DNA from 4 places in the Pseudomonas mohnii genome. Region 2 is predicted to be linked to each of the others. Evidence: predicted binding sites of a transcription regulator. Region 2 holds the regulator's gene; each other region holds the start of a gene.

Region 1 (4,053 bases), 210 kb from region 2:
GGTAACCAACCTGCATCAGGTGGACGATGCGCCTCTGCAGCACGTCGCCATGCCGGATAGTATGTCGAGCTCGCCACTGGTGGCGGCACTCGATCCGCGGGTGAATGAGCAGGTGGTGCAGGACCAGATGCAGAACCCGATACCTTCCGAACCAGGGGCCGAATCGGAGCCTGAAGACGATACACCTCGTGAGCAGCCGGACGCGGGCAGCGAAAAAAGTTTTACCGAGGCCAGGCCATAACGCTGAGGCAAAAAAAACGGGCAGTCACCGCAAGGGGCTGCCCGTTTTTGTTGAAGGACTGTCTCAGAAGTCGTCTTTGTCGAAGCGACGCGCTTCGCGTTGCAACTGATAGACGAACCGCTCGACCTGCCGTTGCACCAGTCCGCTCATGTTATGGAAGCGCACACCGGCGAAGGTGGTGGAGATCTTTTCTTCAAAGTGCAGGTAACGCAACTCGACCGGGGCTGTCATCTTGCCAAAGGGCAGGGCGGCCACGAAACGGTCATAGACTTGACCCAATTGCAGTCGGTCAGTGATGTCGCCAGAAAAGCGTAACTTGCAACCGGTAGCCGAGATGTCCAGCAGCTTGCCGCTGATCGGTGTCTTGATTTTCTCGCCATCAAGGTCGACGTCGACCAATTGTGCCAGCTTCAACGCCGCGCGAAATGCATTGCGGCGCTGGTGGTAGACCACTTCATCGGGCAGCGTGCCGCGATAGCAACGACTATCGCCGGATTCGTCGATAGTCAGCGGACCGTTGCTTTCCCAGGCAATGCGCACGCCTTCGTGGAAGCCTTCGACTTTGAAGGGTTCGCCGGCCAACAGGAAACGTTCGCCGTCGCGGGGAATCATTTCGTCCAGGGCAATCATGTTGGTTTCACGATCAATGTCCACCAGATAGCTCTGGAAACGCTGGCTGCGCTCGTGGAACGTAATGATCAGTGGGTCATGACTTTCTTGCAGCTGGCGCAGGTTGCTGGAGATTTCCAGAGGCGTGCTAAGCACCTTGGGTGGCTGCGGAGCATCATCCGCATTTAAGGCATTGGACACGGTTAATCAATCTCCAGACAAATTTTGACTACGGCTAGCGGGCATTTTGCCAGCATGTTTCGCGTCTTGATAGAGCGTGCTCATCGACAAGCTTAAGCCTGACTGAGCGGGCGCGGTTTCACAAGCTTGGAGAATGATCCGCTGGCATCGTAGAGCGCGGGAGGTTCGCCGCCGGTCAGAATTTTCAGCTGGGTAGCCGTAGCGGCTTGCTGTATCAGGATCGACTGTCCGTTGCTGGCATTGGTCGTGTGGCACTGGGCCAGGAGGTTGGTCAGCACATCGCTTTGCGCCAGCAATGCTTCGCCAACGCTTGACTGGCTGGCCAATTGTTCCAGGCCGCTGCGGTTGGCTGGCAGGTTGAGGCTGGCGAGGATCTCGCTGCGCTTGCGGCCATGCTGTTCGAGCAAGATGATCAATGCCTGTTTCTGCGCTAGAACGTTTTCGAGCAGAGGCATGTCGCGACCATGCAAGGCGAGGGACTCGATCTGCAGTAACTCCAGCAATTGTTGCGCTGGAGCAAAATCGTCGATGATCAGTTGCAGTAAATTAGTGTCTTGCATGGCTGGCCTTGGGTTTTAAGCGTCCAAAAGCCTGGCGCAGGCCTTGGGCCTAGCGCTGGGCTTCGAAGTTGAGCAGTTTGCTGGCTATACGGTTGCTGTCGACTTTGTAGCTGCCATCGGCAATCGCTGCTTTCAACGCAGCCACGCGGGCGTTGTCGACGACAGGTTGATCGCGCAGCGTATCAGTGACCTTTTGCAACTGTTGAGCCTCATTGCTGAGATGTACCGATTCCCCGCTTTTGACGGTACTGGCCTGTTCGGCCGGGGTATTCAGCGACGCGGATTTATCGGCCTCGGCCGCTGCCTTGCTTGCGCTGGTACGTGTACTGCCCGTAAGTGACGAGGAACTGTTCAAACGGCTGAAATCGATGACCATGATAAAAAACCTCTGGGAATTTGGACGCTTGCCATGTTTTCGGCCATCCCCTGAAAAACTTTAGGCGCGTTTATCAATGAGCTTGCGCGCGTCAGTGCCCGCCCTGAATGGGGAACAGTTTAGGGAACAGCCTTGGTTAGCGCCATCCTCTTGAGCCGCGAGCGCCCGGAATAGAGAACCCTACATGGACACTTCCACCTGACCTGGCGCGGTGACCTGCGCCTTGATGACTCGCTGGGAGTTGAGGTTCTTGACCCGGATCTGTTCGTTCAGGCCACCGCTGGCCAGTGCCTCACCAGGCATTCTCACACTGAGCGTACCGCTGCGCGCGGTAATCACCACCTGATCGCCCTTGCGAATGACTTCGGCCTGCTCGATGTGCACCAGGGTAATGACCTGGTCAGTGACCGTTGGTCGGGTCAGTCTTTGTCCGATCGCCTGATCCACCGAGGTCAGATAGCCCTGGCTGATCAGGCTGATGTCGCGCTCTCGCAAGGTGACGTCGCCAGGCTCGACAATGCCGGCACGGCGCAGCGGTCGAGTGGTGGTCACGACGTCGCGAAACAGGCGTACTTGAGCGGGTACGAACACCGTCCAGGGCGAAGCGCCTTCGCAGCGAACCTTGACCGTTACCCGTCCCAACGGCTTGGCTGGACTCTCCAGCGAGGCTGTCAATTCCTTGTCGCACATTGGCATGCGCAATCGGGGATCGAGCTGGTTGACCTGGATTTCGTAGCGACCTTCCGTTTGACTGGTGGCCAGATAGTCTTCTACGGTGAACTCAAGAAAGCCCTGAGTGACGCCGATAAGCATGTCAGGCAAGGTAACCGCGTCAGCAAGGGCAGGGCTGCCAGCGTTGAACAGGCATACGGCCGCCAACACACCGAGCAGTTTGCGGTAGGGTGTGGTCAGGCGTCGAAAAAATGTCGGTTCTGTGTTCATAGAGAGATAAAAAGCAAGCGCCGTGCCGTTTAGAGATGAATGTGCGTCGCAACAACACTTAGCGTTGGTGTAGGAGTCTGGGCATGGCTGGTGTAATGGATTCGGTAAACCAGCGCACGCAACTGGTGGGGCAGAATCGCCTTGAGCTGTTGTTGTTCCGTCTTGACGGCCAGCAACTGTATGGGATCAACGTGTTCAAGGTTCGGGAGGTGCTGCAATGCCCCCAACTGACACTGATGCCAAAATCCAGTCCTGTCGTGTGCGGTGTGGCGAATATTCGGGGGGCGACCATTCCGATCCTTGATCTGGCGATGGCGACCGGCTCGGGTGGCTTGAAAGACAAAAACAATCCCTTCGTGATCATCACGGAGTACAACACCAAGACCCAGGGGTTCCTGGTGCGCTCGGTGGAGCGGATCGTGAACATGAACTGGGAGGAGATTCATCCGCCACCCAAGGGCACTGGCCGCGATCACTACCTGACGGCGGTGACTCGGGTCGACAATCAGCTCGTCGAAATCATCGATGTCGAAAAGGTGCTGGCGGAAGTGGCGCCGACACCGGAAGCGATCTCCGCAGGCGTGGTGGACGTCGAAACCCAGCACAAGGCGCTCTCTTTGCGTGTGCTGACGGTCGATGATTCGTCGGTGGCGCGCAAGCAGGTTACGCGTTGCCTGCAAACGGTGGGTGTCGAAGTGGTGGCGCTGAATGACGGTCGGCAAGCGCTGGATTACCTGCGCAAACTGGTCGACGAGGGCAAGAAGCCGGAAGAAGAGTTCCTGATGATGATCTCCGACATCGAGATGCCGGAGATGGACGGGTACACCCTCACGGCGGAGATCCGCAGCGACCCTCGCATGCAAAAACTTCATATCATCCTGCATACTTCGTTGTCGGGTGTGTTCAATCAGGCGATGGTCAAGAAAGTCGGTGCCGATGACTTCCTCGCCAAATTCCGTCCTGATGACCTGGCATCCCGGGTAGTCGACCGGATTAAAGCAGCAGACATTAGCTAGGGGCGTTCGGCCCCCGGCAGTCAACACGATTTAAGAGGCGGCAGCATTGTCAACGGGTAATTTGGATTTCGAACAGTTCCGGGTATTCCTGGAAAAAGCCTGTGGCAT
Region 2 (4,053 bases):
GCGTCCAGTGCTTCGAGAACCACGTCCATCAATTCCGAGTCAACGCGACGCTCGCCCTTGCGCAGGATGTCGAACACGTTCTCGGCGATGTGACAGCACTCCACCAGCTCATTGAGCTGAAGGAAGCCGGCGCCCCCTTTTACAGTGTGAAAACCGCGAAAAATTGCATTGAGCAAGTCCGCATCATCCGGCCGGCTTTCCAGCTCGACCAGTTGCTCGGACAGTTGCTCTAGAATCTCGCCGGCCTCAACCAGGAAATCCTGAAGGATCTCTTCATCGGCGCCGAAGCTCATTAAGGGGGTGCTCCTACAGGTCTAAAAACCCAAAAAACCTAAAATTCTAAAACGCTAAAATCCCAGGCTGGATAACAAATCGTCCACATCGTCCTGACCGGACACAACGTCTTCTCTTTTATCGGCATGAATCTGCGGACCTTCACCCTGAGAGAGATGTTTTTGTGGATCTTTTTCTGCAAGCATCGCTTCACGGTCATGTTCGATGCCCGCGAAGCGGTCCACCTGACTGGCCATGAGCACGAGCTTGAGCAGGTTGCTTTCGACTTCGGTGACCAGAAGGGTCACACGCTTGATCACCTGACCGGTGAGGTCCTGGTAATCCTGGGCAAGCAGGATGTCGTTCAGGTTGCTCGACACCGCGCGGTTGTCTGCGCTGCTGCGCGACAGGAACCCGTCGACTCGCCGGGCCAGCTCGCGGAACTCTTCAGCCCCGACTTCGCGACGCATGAACCGCCCCCAGTCCGTGCTCAAGGCCTGGGCTTCATCAGCCAGGCTGTTGACCAGCGGCGTGGCGGTTTCCACCAGGTCCATGGTGCGGTTGGCTGCGGCCTCGGTCAGCTTGACCACATAACCCAGACGCTCGGTGGCGTCGGTGATCTGTGACACCTCCTCGGCTTGCGGCATGTGCGGGTCAATCTGGAAATTGACGATCGCACTATGCAGCTCGCGGGTGAGCTTGCCCACTTCCTGGTACAGGCCGCGGTCACGGGTCTGGTTGAGCTCATGGATCAATTGCACAGCATCGCCGAACCTGCCTTTTTCAAGGCTCGCGACCAGTTCGACGGCGTGTTTTTTCAGGGTCGATTCGAAATCGCCCTGCGATGATTCGTTATGTCCCATAGCTCCCCCGTGGCGCAGTTCAACCAATGCGTTCGAAAATCTTCTCGATTTTTTCTTTCAACGCCTGGGCCGTGAAGGGTTTGACCACATAGCCGTTAACGCCCGCCTGGGCCGCTTCGATGATCTGCTCGCGCTTGGCTTCAGCGGTCACCATCAACACTGGCAGATGCTTGAGTTTTTCATCGGCACGCACGTGGCGCAGCAGATCAATACCGGTCATGCCAGGCATGTTCCAGTCCGTCACCAGAAAGTCGATGCTCCCGCTGTTGAGAACCGGAATGGCAGTAGTGCCATCGTCGGCCTCGACCGTGTTGGTGAACCCAAGGTCACGCAACAGGTTTTTTATGATCCGCCGCATCGTTGAGAAGTCATCAACGATGAGGATTTTCATGTTCTTGTCCAATTCGACCTCCAAGCAGACTAAAACGCGCCCAGCACCTGGACGCGCCATTTCAATCAATCTGGCAAAGCACTTAATAACAGTCCGGAGTACAACGGATCGAGACCGGCGCGGTTAATACCCCACCAGTCACGTCGCAGTGCCCCCACACTGCCTTCAGCGCGCTCGCCACTCTCCCAAACGCCCCCGCAAGCGGGCCGCGCACTGGCTGTGTAACTGGCTGACCCGAGATTCGCTAACCCCCAGGACCTCACCGATTTCCTTGAGATTCAACTCTTCGTCGTAGTACAGCGCCAACACCAGTCGCTCGCGCTCCGGCAAATTGGCAATCGCATCCGCCAGCGCCGCCTGGAAGCGTTCATCTTCCAGATCGCGTGACGGCTCGAGATGAGCACTCGCGCCATCCTCGTGCAGCCCTTCGTGTTCGCCGTCCTGCAACAGATCGTCGAAGCTGAACAACCGGCTGCCCAGGGTGTCGTTCAAAATCCCGTAATAATCATCGAGACTCAATTGGAGTTCGGCCGCAACTTCGTGATCTTTAGCGTCACGGCCGGTTTTAGCTTCAATCGAGCGAATTGCGTCGCTGACCATGCGCGTGTTGCGGTGAACCGAACGAGGCGCCCAGTCCCCCTTGCGCACTTCATCGAGCATGGCGCCGCGGATTCGTATGCCCGCGTACGTTTCGAAACTCGCGCCTTTGCTGGCGTCGTATTTGGCCGACACTTCCAGCAGGCCGATCATCCCGGCCTGGATCAGGTCTTCGACCTGGACACTGGCCGGCAGACGCGCCAGCAAATGGTAGGCAATGCGTTTAACCAGTGGCGCGTAACGCTCGATCAACTCGTACTGCGCATCACGTGCCGACTTCTTGTAAAGGTTGTAACCGCTGGCGGTCATAGCACGGGTCCTGCCGTTTGTTGCACGAGGCGCTCAACGAAAAACTCCAGGTGTCCGCGCGGGTTGGCAGGCAGCGGCCAGGTGTCGACTTTTTGGGCTATAGCCTTGAACGCCAGCGAGCACTTGGAGCGCGGGAACGCTTCGTAGACGGCACGTTGCTTCTGTACCGCCTTGCGTACGCTTTCGTCGTAAGGCACGGCACCGACATATTGCAGGGCGACGTCGAGAAAGCGATCCGTGACCTTGGTCAGTTTGGCGAACAGATTGCGGCCTTCCTGCGGGCTCTGCGCCATGTTGGCCAGGACCCGGAAACGGTTCATGCCGTAATCGCGGTTGAGCAATTTGATCAAGGCGTAGGCGTCGGTGATCGAAGTCGGCTCATCGCAGACCACCAGCAAGACTTCCTGCGCCGCGCGAACAAAACTGACTACCGAGTCACCAATACCCGCAGCGGTGTCGATCACCAGTACGTCGAGGTTGTCGCCGATGTCGCTGAAGGCCTGGATCAGGCCGGCGTGTTGCGCCGGACTCAGATGAACCATGCTCTGGGTGCCGGACGCGGCCGGCACGATGCGGATGCCGCCCGGCCCCTGCAACAGGACGTCACGCAGCTCGCAGCGGCCTTCGATTACGTCGGCCAGGGTACGTTTGGGTGTCAGGCCCAGGAGAACGTCGACGTTCGCCAGCCCCAGGTCGGCGTCCAGCAGCATGACGCGACGGCCAAGCTCAGCTAAAGCCAGGGACAAGTTCACTGACACGTTAGTCTTCCCGACGCCACCTTTGCCGCCGGTCACCGCGATCACCTGTACGGGATGCATGCTGCCCATGTTATTTCTTTACCTTGTCTTGCATAGACGGAGGCCACATTACTGGCTGCGCGTTCTCAACCGGAACAATGCATGGCAGACCATCGATGTAGGTACAAAAACTATTCATTTTTACCTCAGCCAACCTGCTTTGTCGGACTGTGGTAGATGTCAGCGAACATGTCAGCCATGGCTTCTTCGCTGGGTTCTTCCTGCATTTGCACGCTAACGGCGCGACTGACCAACTGATGACGACGCGGCAGATGCACATCATCCGGAATCCGCGGGCCATCGGTCAGGTAGGCCACCGGCAGTTCATGACTGATGGCCAGGCTCAACACCTCGCCCAGACTGGCCGTTTCATCCAGTTTAGTCAGGATGCAGCCGGCGAGCCCGCAGCGCTTGTAACTGTGATAAGCGGCGGTTAGAACCTGTTTCTGGCTGGTGGTTGCCAGAACCAGATAATTTTTCGATTTGATGCCCCGACCGGCCAGGCTTTCGAGCTGCATGCGCAGGGCCGGATCACTGGCCTGTAGGCCGGCGGTATCGATCAGCACCACGCGCTTGCGCAGCAAGGGATCCAGCGCCTGCACCAGGGATTGCCCCGGATCGACATGGGTCACCGACACATTGAGAATCCGACCAAGGGTCTTGAGCTGCTCCTGGGCACCGATGCGGAAGCTGTCCATGCTCACCAGCGCGATGTTCTGCGGGCCGTACTTGAGCACGTAACGGGCGGCCAGCTTGGCCAGGGTGGTGGTCTTGCCCATGCCGGCGGGGCCGACCATGGCAATCACGCCGCCCTCTTCCAGCG
Region 3 (4,053 bases), 300 kb from region 2:
AGAAGGTGGGTGTAGCCATCGCTGACATTCCTGAGGAGGGAGGTGTATCAGTGATAATCGTTGCTAATTGTTACAGGGAGACTGCTTTGGATCAGGGTTTAGGTTTTTCGTGGGCCGTTTATCTGGAACCCAGACAATCCTGAGGGCGGTACAAAAAACCTGTGTCAGTTGATGAGGGCGTGTCAATAATCCCGCTGCTTGCGAAACGCCCAGCGCCCGGCAATCACTGTGAAGGTCGCGACCAGCGCCACCAGGATCCAGAACCCTTCCGGATCACCGGCCAGCGGAATGCCGCCAACGTTCATGCCGAAGAAGCCGGCAATGATATTGATGGGCAGTGCCAGCACCGTCACCACCGTCAGGGTGAACAGCGTGCGGTTGGTCTGTTCGTTGAGGTTGGCGGCGATTTCTTCCTGCAACAACTTGATCCGTTCACCCAGCGCCGTGAGGTCGTTGATGATCAACGCGAACTCCTCGGTGGATTTGCGCAGCTCCTTCACGTCTTCCTTTTGCAGCCACGTCGGCGGGCGATTGAGCAGGCGCAGCAACGACCCCGGTTCCAGCGCCAGCAGCCGCTGCAAGCGCACCAGCACCCGACGGTTGGCGCCCAGCTCGGCGCGGTTGGTCGACAGGCGCGAGGAGAGTAATTCGTCTTCGACCTGATCGACACTCAGGCTGGTCTTGCGCACGATCTGGGTCAGCACTTCACCCTGATCGCGCAGCAGGTGCACCAGCAGTTCCAGCGGCGAGCGAAAGCGTTCGCCGGCCTTCACCGAAGAGCGCAGCTTGTCCACCGAGTGCAGCGGTTGAAGGCGTGCGCTGATGATCAGCCGACTGCGCACGCAGACCCACAGCGTCGAAACATCCGACGAGACCATGCTGCTGAGGTTGAACACCACGTCGTTGACCACCGCCAGCAATGCCGAGTCGACATGCTCGATACGCGTCGAACGCGAGCCTTCGTGCAAGGCCTCGAAAAACTCGTCAGGCAATTCCAGATGACTTTTCATCCAGCGCTCGCACGCGGCATGGGCAAGATTCAAATGCAGCCAGAGGAATTCACCGCTGTCGTCCGGTTGCTGCAGGCACTGCAGCGCCCTGGCCGAATCGATCTCGCGACCGCGCTCGCCAGGACGAAAACTGAAGCCGTAAAGCAAGCCGAACAGATCCGGATCGCGATGGCTTTGATCGATGCTGTGGTTCATGAGTGCTCGCAAGGTGAGGCGCCTGCTGCGGGTTTTACAGGTTCACTAGAGCCGCATCATCGCAAGCACTGATGACGTTTTTGTGACGACAAAGTGAACGCAAACGATTGCTCGGCCGATGGTCGGATTTCCCTAAAGAACCGCTCTGGCACGCCGATCTTGCTTGGGGTAAGTTGCGCGCCTTCGGCCAAAAGCCGACGCCGCAGACAAGGATGTCCTGAGACCTTTCACGCCTGAACCGGGCGTGCTTCATTCCTGTCATGAGTACTGTCCGATGTTTTTGCAAAAGTCCCTGAGAGCGCAAATTCTCGCCCTGCTGAGCGGCAGTCTGATTGCGATGTTGCTGATCGCGCTGGCCTGCTTTCACTTTTTGTCCAGCGGTGTCCAGAGCTACGCCAACCTGATCGAGGGGCCGTTGCACACGTCGCAACTGATCGATGAAGCCAACCTGCAATTCAAGGTGCAGGTACAGGAGTGGAAAAACGTCCTGCTGCGCGGCAAGCAACCGGCTGACCTGGACAAATACTGGAAGCAGTTCCAGGAGCGTCAGCGCGATGTGCAGGACATCCTCGGCGAACTGGCCGGGCAGCAGGGCATCGAGCCGCAACTGAAATCGCGCATCGAACGGCTGCGCGACGAGCATCGCCAACTGGGCGCCGCGTATCAGAAGGGCCGCGACGCCTATCTCGCGGCGGGTGCCGATCCCTCGGCCGGTGACACTGCAGTCAAGGGGGTGGACCGCGCGACCAGCGATCAGATGAGCGCCTTGGTCAGCGAGTTGCGCCAGCAGGGTGTGGACCAATCGAAACAGCTCAGCGCCAGTGCCCATCGCACGGTGTTGCTGGGGATCATCGTGATGCTGGTGTCGGGGGCGCTGATCGGTCTGTTGAGCCTGTGGCTGATCAACCGCAACCTGGTCGAGCCGATTCGCCAACTGATCGAATACGTGGCGCAACTCAGCCACGGCAAATTCGCCGAGCGCGTGGCCAGCGGCCGTCAGGATGAATTGGGCAAACTGGCGATGGCGGCCAATACCTTGCGCGACTTCCTCGCCGAAACCTTCAGCCGCTTGCAACGCAGTGCCTCGGATCTGGAAAGCGCCAGCGGCGAGCTGAATTCGATCGCGACCGTGATGGCCGGCGGCACCCATGAGCAGTTCAATCGCACCGATCAGGTGGCCACGGCGATGAACGAAATGTCCGCCACCGCACAGGAAGTCGCCCGCCATGCCGCTGATGCCGCACGCGCCGCCGACGATGCGGACCATTCCGCGCAGCAGGGCGAGAAAGTCATGCAGGGCACCATTGACACCATCACCCGGATGCGCGGCGAAATCGACAACACCGCCACGGTCATTCGTCAGCTGGAAACCGACAGCGGGCGCATCGGCAAGGTACTGGAAGTGATTCGCGGCATCGCCGAACAGACCAACCTGCTGGCGCTTAACGCCGCGATTGAAGCCGCTCGCGCTGGAGAGGCCGGTCGCGGTTTTGCCGTGGTGGCTGATGAAGTGCGCAGCCTGGCCCAGCGTACGGCAGCGTCGATCATCGAAATCAACCAGATCATCCACACCGTGCAGAGCGGTGCGGTGGATGCGGCCCAGGCGATTGAAAGCGGTCAGTCGCGCAGTGAGGAAAGCGTCCGGCAAGTCACCGAGGCGGGTGCCATGCTCGAGCGCATCACCCTGGCCGTGGAAGCGATTCGCGACATGAACCGCCAGATCGCTACCGCCGCCGAAGAGCAGACGTCCGTCGCCGAAGACATCTCGCGCAATCTGACGGAGATCACCAGCATCGCCAGTACCAACCTGGACAACGTGCAACGCACCGAAGCGGCGAGCAACAACCTGCGCGGGTTGTCGGGGGAGTTGAACGAGGTGACGGCGCGTCTGAGCGCGTAATGAAAACGGCTGTGTATCGGTTTGCTTACTGAATCGCTACACAGTCGATCTCAAGTGCTGGCTCGGCGTGTCGATGAGGGAGGGGACTTCGAACTACTTTGGATAACGCCCATGGTCAGCATCACCTCCGTTTCAATCGCCCAGCCACTGTCGAGCACGGCGACCGCTTCGACCAGCGCCACGAGCACTGAAGACACGTCCACCACCGCAGCGACCTCGACATCGGCTTCTAGCAATGACACCAAGGCTTCCGCTGGCGGCGCATCGGCATCGGGTAGCAGCAGTTCCAGTAGCAGCGAAGAATCCGACTCGGTCAAAGCACTGCGCAAGCAGATCGCCGAGCTGCAAAAGCAATTGCAGGAACAACAGCAGCAACTGCAAGCGGCCCAGGCCAGGCAGGAAAGCGCCGATGCCAAGGCGGCTGATGTGGCGGCGGCTCAGGCGCAGATAGCGACGACCTCTGCCTCATTGCAAACCGCCACCGCGTCGCTGTTGCAGGCCTTGCAGGAAGAGGGCGGCAGCACATCCGGTTCGCTGGTCAGCACATCGGCGTGACGTGAAAACGCACAAACGCCGCACGATGGTCAGGTCGTGCGGCTTTTATGCGCGTCGCGGTTACTTGTCTTGCTTGTTCTTCAGGACCTTGCCGGTGGCGGCATCGATGTCCACATCCCACTCGACGTTCTGCTTGTCGCGCAGTTCGATCTCGTACTCGTAATCGTTGAAATGGTTATCCAGCTCGGTTTTGGTGATCGTTGCACCCGGGTGCAGGTCCAGAGCGATTTTGTTCAGCTCTTCCAACGGCTTGATCTTGCCGTCCTTGACCAGTTGCGGGATCTCGTCCACTCGAACATCGGCCTGCGCTAAGCCGGCGGTCAGGGTCAAGGCAGCGGCGGTGAACAGGGCGGTCAGGGTTTTCATGGGCTTCTTTCCTTGGGTGAGCGGTTT
Region 4 (4,053 bases), 4.6 Mb from region 2:
CGGGGTGATGCCGGCCGTGCGCGCCTGGCTCGACCATTTGATCGAAACATTCAATGCCTGCGGGGACCGTTTGATATGAAGGCTGGACGCATGAGCGAAGTGGACGTCGCGACATTCTGCCTGGCACTGCCCGGTGCGCGGGAAGACTATAAATGGGGAGGCGTGCGAGTGTTTTCGGTTGCCGGAAACAAGATGTTCGCGCTGCAGAACCTGCGTGGCGAATCCCTGGCGTTCAAGGTCGACAAGGATTTGTTCCTCGGTCATTGCGACCGTCCGGGCATTCATCCAGCGCCTTATCTGGCTCGGGCCCAGTGGATCATCATGAACACGCCCTACCCACTGGTTGCCGAAGAGCTGCAAGGCTTGTTGCAACGCTCTCATCAACTGGTGGTGAGTAAATTGCCCAAACGAACGCAGGTCGGGTTATTGCTTTAGAACAGTGCCAACAGGTTTGCACCGAGAAACAGCATGTCGATCCAGAACACTTGGTGCAGCATCACGATGAGCCAGAACACCAGTTGAAACGAGACCTTGCGCGTCTTGTGCCGAAACACTTGTTGCGCCAGCAACGCCCCCGGCCAGCCACCCGCGAACTCCAGTGCATGCAGCACGTTTTCCGGTGTTCGCCATTGATCGACACGGGCCTTGCGCTTATCGCTCCAGTACAGCAAAAACGCCAGCAGGCTGACGATGCCGTAGGCCGCGAGGGGAATCAGCGACACCCCACGCAACCACAACGACATCGACCCGAACAATGGCAGCGCGCACAGGGTCGCGAACACCAGCAGCTTGAGGCGTAGATGCTGGATATGTCCCCCGGACTTGCCTGCGGAACGATAGCGCGCGCTGGAATCACTCATGGCTTGGCCGCGGTCCAGTCTATCCAGCCAAACTGCCACGTGGCCAGAATCAGCAGGCCGAAGGCGATGCGATACCAGGCGAACGCCGCGTAGCTGTGGCTGGCGATGAACTTGAGCAACCCGCGCACGGCAATCATCGCGAAAATGAATGCAGTCACGAAGCCAAGGGCAAATACCGGAAAATCAGCCGCCACGAACAGCTTGTGGTACTTGTAGCCCGAGTACACGGCCGCACCCACCATGGTCGGCATGGCCAGGAAGAACGAGAACTCGGTGGCGGTTTTACGCGACAGACCAAACAACAGGCCGCCGATGATCGTCGAGCCGGAACGCGAAGTACCCGGAATCATCGCCAGGCACTGGGCGAACCCGACTTTGAGTGCGTCTTTCCAAGTGATCTCGTCCACGGTATCGGCATGCACTTCATGCTGACGCTGTTCAGCCCACAGCATGATGATGCCACCCACCACCAGGGCCGTCGCCACGGTGATCGGGTTGAACAGGTAGTGGTGGATCAGGTCAGCAAAAATCACTCCCAAAACCACGGCGGGCAGGAAGGCGATCAACAGGTTCGCGGTAAAGCGTCGCGCACTGGGCTGGGTCGGCAAACCGATGACCACGTCGAAAATCTTGCGGCGGAACTCCCACACCACCGCCAGGATCGCCCCGAGTTGGATGATGATGTTGAATGCCATGGCCCGCTCGCCACCGAAGTCGAGCAAGTCGGCCACGATAATCTGGTGCCCGGTACTGGAAATGGGCAAAAACTCTGTCAGCCCTTCTACAACGCCAAGAATCAAAGCCTGAAAGGCAGTCCAAAGATCCATTAATCCCCCAAAAGGCTATGCAACGTTGCATGCCCCGTTAGTATTTTTAAAAACTTTTATCGCGATCAGCGTAGTTGAATTCGCACGCTTTCAGGCTCCACACCTGGCCATGAACGATCCGTGAAACATTTGGATTCAGGTTTTCCCGTGCGGGGCCGAAATCCTATCAGACAAGTCCGATAAGTGCTTTCGCGTTATCGGGCCTGGCCGAATGCTGGCGATCATTCATTACAAGAACAAGAAAACGGAGCACCACGTTATGAACAGCTTGCGCAATATGTCGATCAGCCGGCGCTTGTGGCTCATCCTGGTCGTGGCCGTCATGATGCTGCTGGCCTTGGGTGTCTTGATGCTCAAGCAGATTCACGATGACTTGTATGTCGCCAAGGCACAGAAAACCCAGCATGTGGTGCAAACCGCCAGTGGCATCCTCACTTACTATCACGACCTGGAAACCGCCGGCACGCTCACCCGCGAAGCCGCGCAGAAACAGGCGCTGACAGCCGTTCGCGGACTGCGTTACGACCAGAACGATTACTTCTGGATCAACGATCTGACGCCGGTGATGATCATGCACCCGGCCAACCCCAAGCTGGACGGCCAGAATCTCTCGGCGATCCGCGACCCCGACGGTGTTGCGATATTCAATGAGATGGTCACGGTGGCCAGGAGCAAGGGCGCCGGGATCATCAATTACCGCTGGCCAAAACCCGGTGCCAGCGAGCCCGTGGGAAAAACCTCCTACGTCAAACTCTTCGAGCCCTGGGGCTGGATGATCGGCTCGGGCGTGTACATCGATGACATGCAAGCCGAATTCTATGGTCAGTTCTGGAAAGCCTCGGTCATTGGCTTTGCAATCGCGCTGATCATGGCGGCACTGGTGATCCTCATCGCCCGTAGCATCGTTCGCCCGCTTCAGGAAACCGTCCACGCGATGGCCAATATCGCCAGCGGTGAAAGCGATTTGACCCGCAGCCTCGACACCCACGGCCAGGATGAAGTCACACAATTGGCCCGGCACTTCAATGCCTTTACCGCCAAATTGCGCCAGGTCATCGGTGAACTGCAGGTCTGCGCCAGTGCGCTAGGCCAATCGTCCAGCGAATTGGGCAACGACGCGACCCAGGCCCAGCAACGCAGCCAGCAACAGTCGCAGCAGATGGAACGGGTGGCCACGGCGATCAATGAAGTGACTTCCGGCGTGCAGGATGTGGCAAAGAATGCCGAACATGCCGCCAGCGAAATGCGCGATGCCGAAGCTCAGGCCCAACAAGGCCAGGTCAACATTGATGGCAGCCTGCAGCAGATCGACACGCTGTCGTGCACCATCAATCAGGCCGTGGACGTGATCCGCACCCTGGCCACCGAAAGCACACAGATCGGCAGCGTGCTGGAAGTGATCCGCTCGATTGCCGATCAGACCAACCTGCTGGCTCTCAACGCCGCCATCGAGGCAGCAAGGGCTGGCGAGCAAGGTCGGGGTTTCGCGGTGGTAGCCGACGAGGTTCGCCTTTTGGCCCAGCGGACCCAGAAGTCCACGGCGGAAATCCAGTCGATGATCGAACAACTGCAAAGTCATTCCGAGGCGGCGGTCAAGGTGATTGGCGACAGTAGCCGGGCTTCGCAGCTGACCATCGAACAGGCGGGTCTGGCCGGGACAAGTCTGAATGCCATCGGCCAGGCGTTGCGCAACCTCAACGGCCTGAATGCGTCCATCGCCAGCGCCACCCTGCAACAGGCCCATGTGGTCGAAGACATCAACCAGAACGTCACCCAAGCCGCCGGGTTGTCCCACAGCACCGCGCTGGCGGCTGAACAATCCAGCAAGGCGAGCCTGAGACTGAAGGAATTGAGCGAGCAATTGAACGGTTTGCTCAGGCAGTTCCGGGTTTAATTCGAAAAAGATCGTCCGAACACGATCCGTGCCTCTGGCAGCGCCTGCAGGGTAAACGTCACCCTGTGAGGCGCCGCCAAAGGCTGCGATCGTTTGATCTTCAGTTACAATCCGCCCCCTCTTCGACTTCCCCCAAGGAAACTCCATGTCCGGGCTTGAACTGTTTGCCGCCGCCCTCGGTGTCATTGCCGTCTGGTTGACGGTCAAACAGAACCCCTGGTGCTGGCCGATCGGTCTGGTCATGGTGCTTGTCTATAGCTGGATCTTTTTCGAGGTGAAGCTGTATTCGGACATGCTGCTGCAAGTGATTTACGCCGCATTGCAGCTCTATGGCTGGTGGCAGTGGACCCGCGCTGGCGATGCGCATCATGGACGCGAGGTCAGCCGGCTAGGCAAACATGCGGTGGCGTCGGGACTGGCCATCGGTGCGGCGGGCAGTCTGTTGCTGGGCGCCGCCATGGCGCACTGGACC

Evidence for each region. Region 2 encodes FliA, which starts transcription of late flagellar genes. Its sites were predicted from a motif close to CTAAAGTTTNNNNNNNNNNNGCCGNTAA; they were not measured.
Region 1: a site for FliA is predicted at 2,024-2,051, ahead of flgM (flagellar biosynthesis anti-sigma factor FlgM). Genes of this name have one in related genera too.
Region 3: a site for FliA is predicted at 1,338-1,365, ahead of BLV61_RS09650 (methyl-accepting chemotaxis protein). Genes of this name have one in related genera too.
Region 4: a site for FliA is predicted at 1,822-1,849, ahead of BLV61_RS32310 (methyl-accepting chemotaxis protein). Genes of this name have one in related genera too.

Annotation. Positions count from the first base shown of each region.
Region 1 covers NZ_FNRV01000001.1:1,966,090-1,970,142, reverse strand. The annotation lists gene BLV61_RS09255 (MFS transporter) at 1-241, shown strand, start outside; gene BLV61_RS09250 (flagellar brake protein) at 305-1,051, opposite strand; gene BLV61_RS09245 (flagella synthesis protein FlgN) at 1,144-1,611, opposite strand; gene flgM (flagellar biosynthesis anti-sigma factor FlgM) at 1,661-1,987, opposite strand; gene flgA (flagellar basal body P-ring formation chaperone FlgA) at 2,168-2,929, opposite strand; gene BLV61_RS09230 (chemotaxis protein CheV) at 3,013-3,945, shown strand; gene cheR (protein-glutamate O-methyltransferase CheR) at 3,992-4,053, shown strand, end outside.
Region 2 covers NZ_FNRV01000001.1:1,755,003-1,759,055, forward strand. The annotation lists gene BLV61_RS08270 (chemotaxis protein CheA) at 1-293, opposite strand, end outside; gene BLV61_RS08275 (protein phosphatase CheZ) at 348-1,136, opposite strand; gene BLV61_RS08280 (chemotaxis response regulator CheY) at 1,156-1,527, opposite strand; gene fliA (RNA polymerase sigma factor FliA) at 1,693-2,433, opposite strand; gene fleN (flagellar synthesis regulator FleN) at 2,430-3,260, opposite strand; gene flhF (flagellar biosynthesis GTPase FlhF) at 3,377-4,053, opposite strand, start outside.
Region 3 covers NZ_FNRV01000001.1:2,055,394-2,059,446, reverse strand. The annotation lists gene BLV61_RS09660 (inorganic phosphate transporter) at 1-19, opposite strand, end outside; gene BLV61_RS09655 (transporter) at 183-1,205, opposite strand; gene BLV61_RS09650 (methyl-accepting chemotaxis protein) at 1,480-3,105, shown strand; gene BLV61_RS09645 (hypothetical protein) at 3,217-3,660, shown strand; gene BLV61_RS09640 (PepSY domain-containing protein) at 3,721-4,026, opposite strand.
Region 4 covers NZ_FNRV01000001.1:6,357,967-6,362,019, reverse strand. The annotation lists gene BLV61_RS29615 (LysR substrate-binding domain-containing protein) at 1-79, shown strand, start outside; gene BLV61_RS29610 (MmcQ/YjbR family DNA-binding protein) at 76-435, shown strand; gene BLV61_RS29605 (DUF1294 domain-containing protein) at 432-860, opposite strand; gene BLV61_RS29600 (undecaprenyl-diphosphate phosphatase) at 857-1,687, opposite strand; gene BLV61_RS32310 (methyl-accepting chemotaxis protein) at 1,947-3,581, shown strand; gene pnuC (nicotinamide riboside transporter PnuC) at 3,727-4,053, shown strand, end outside.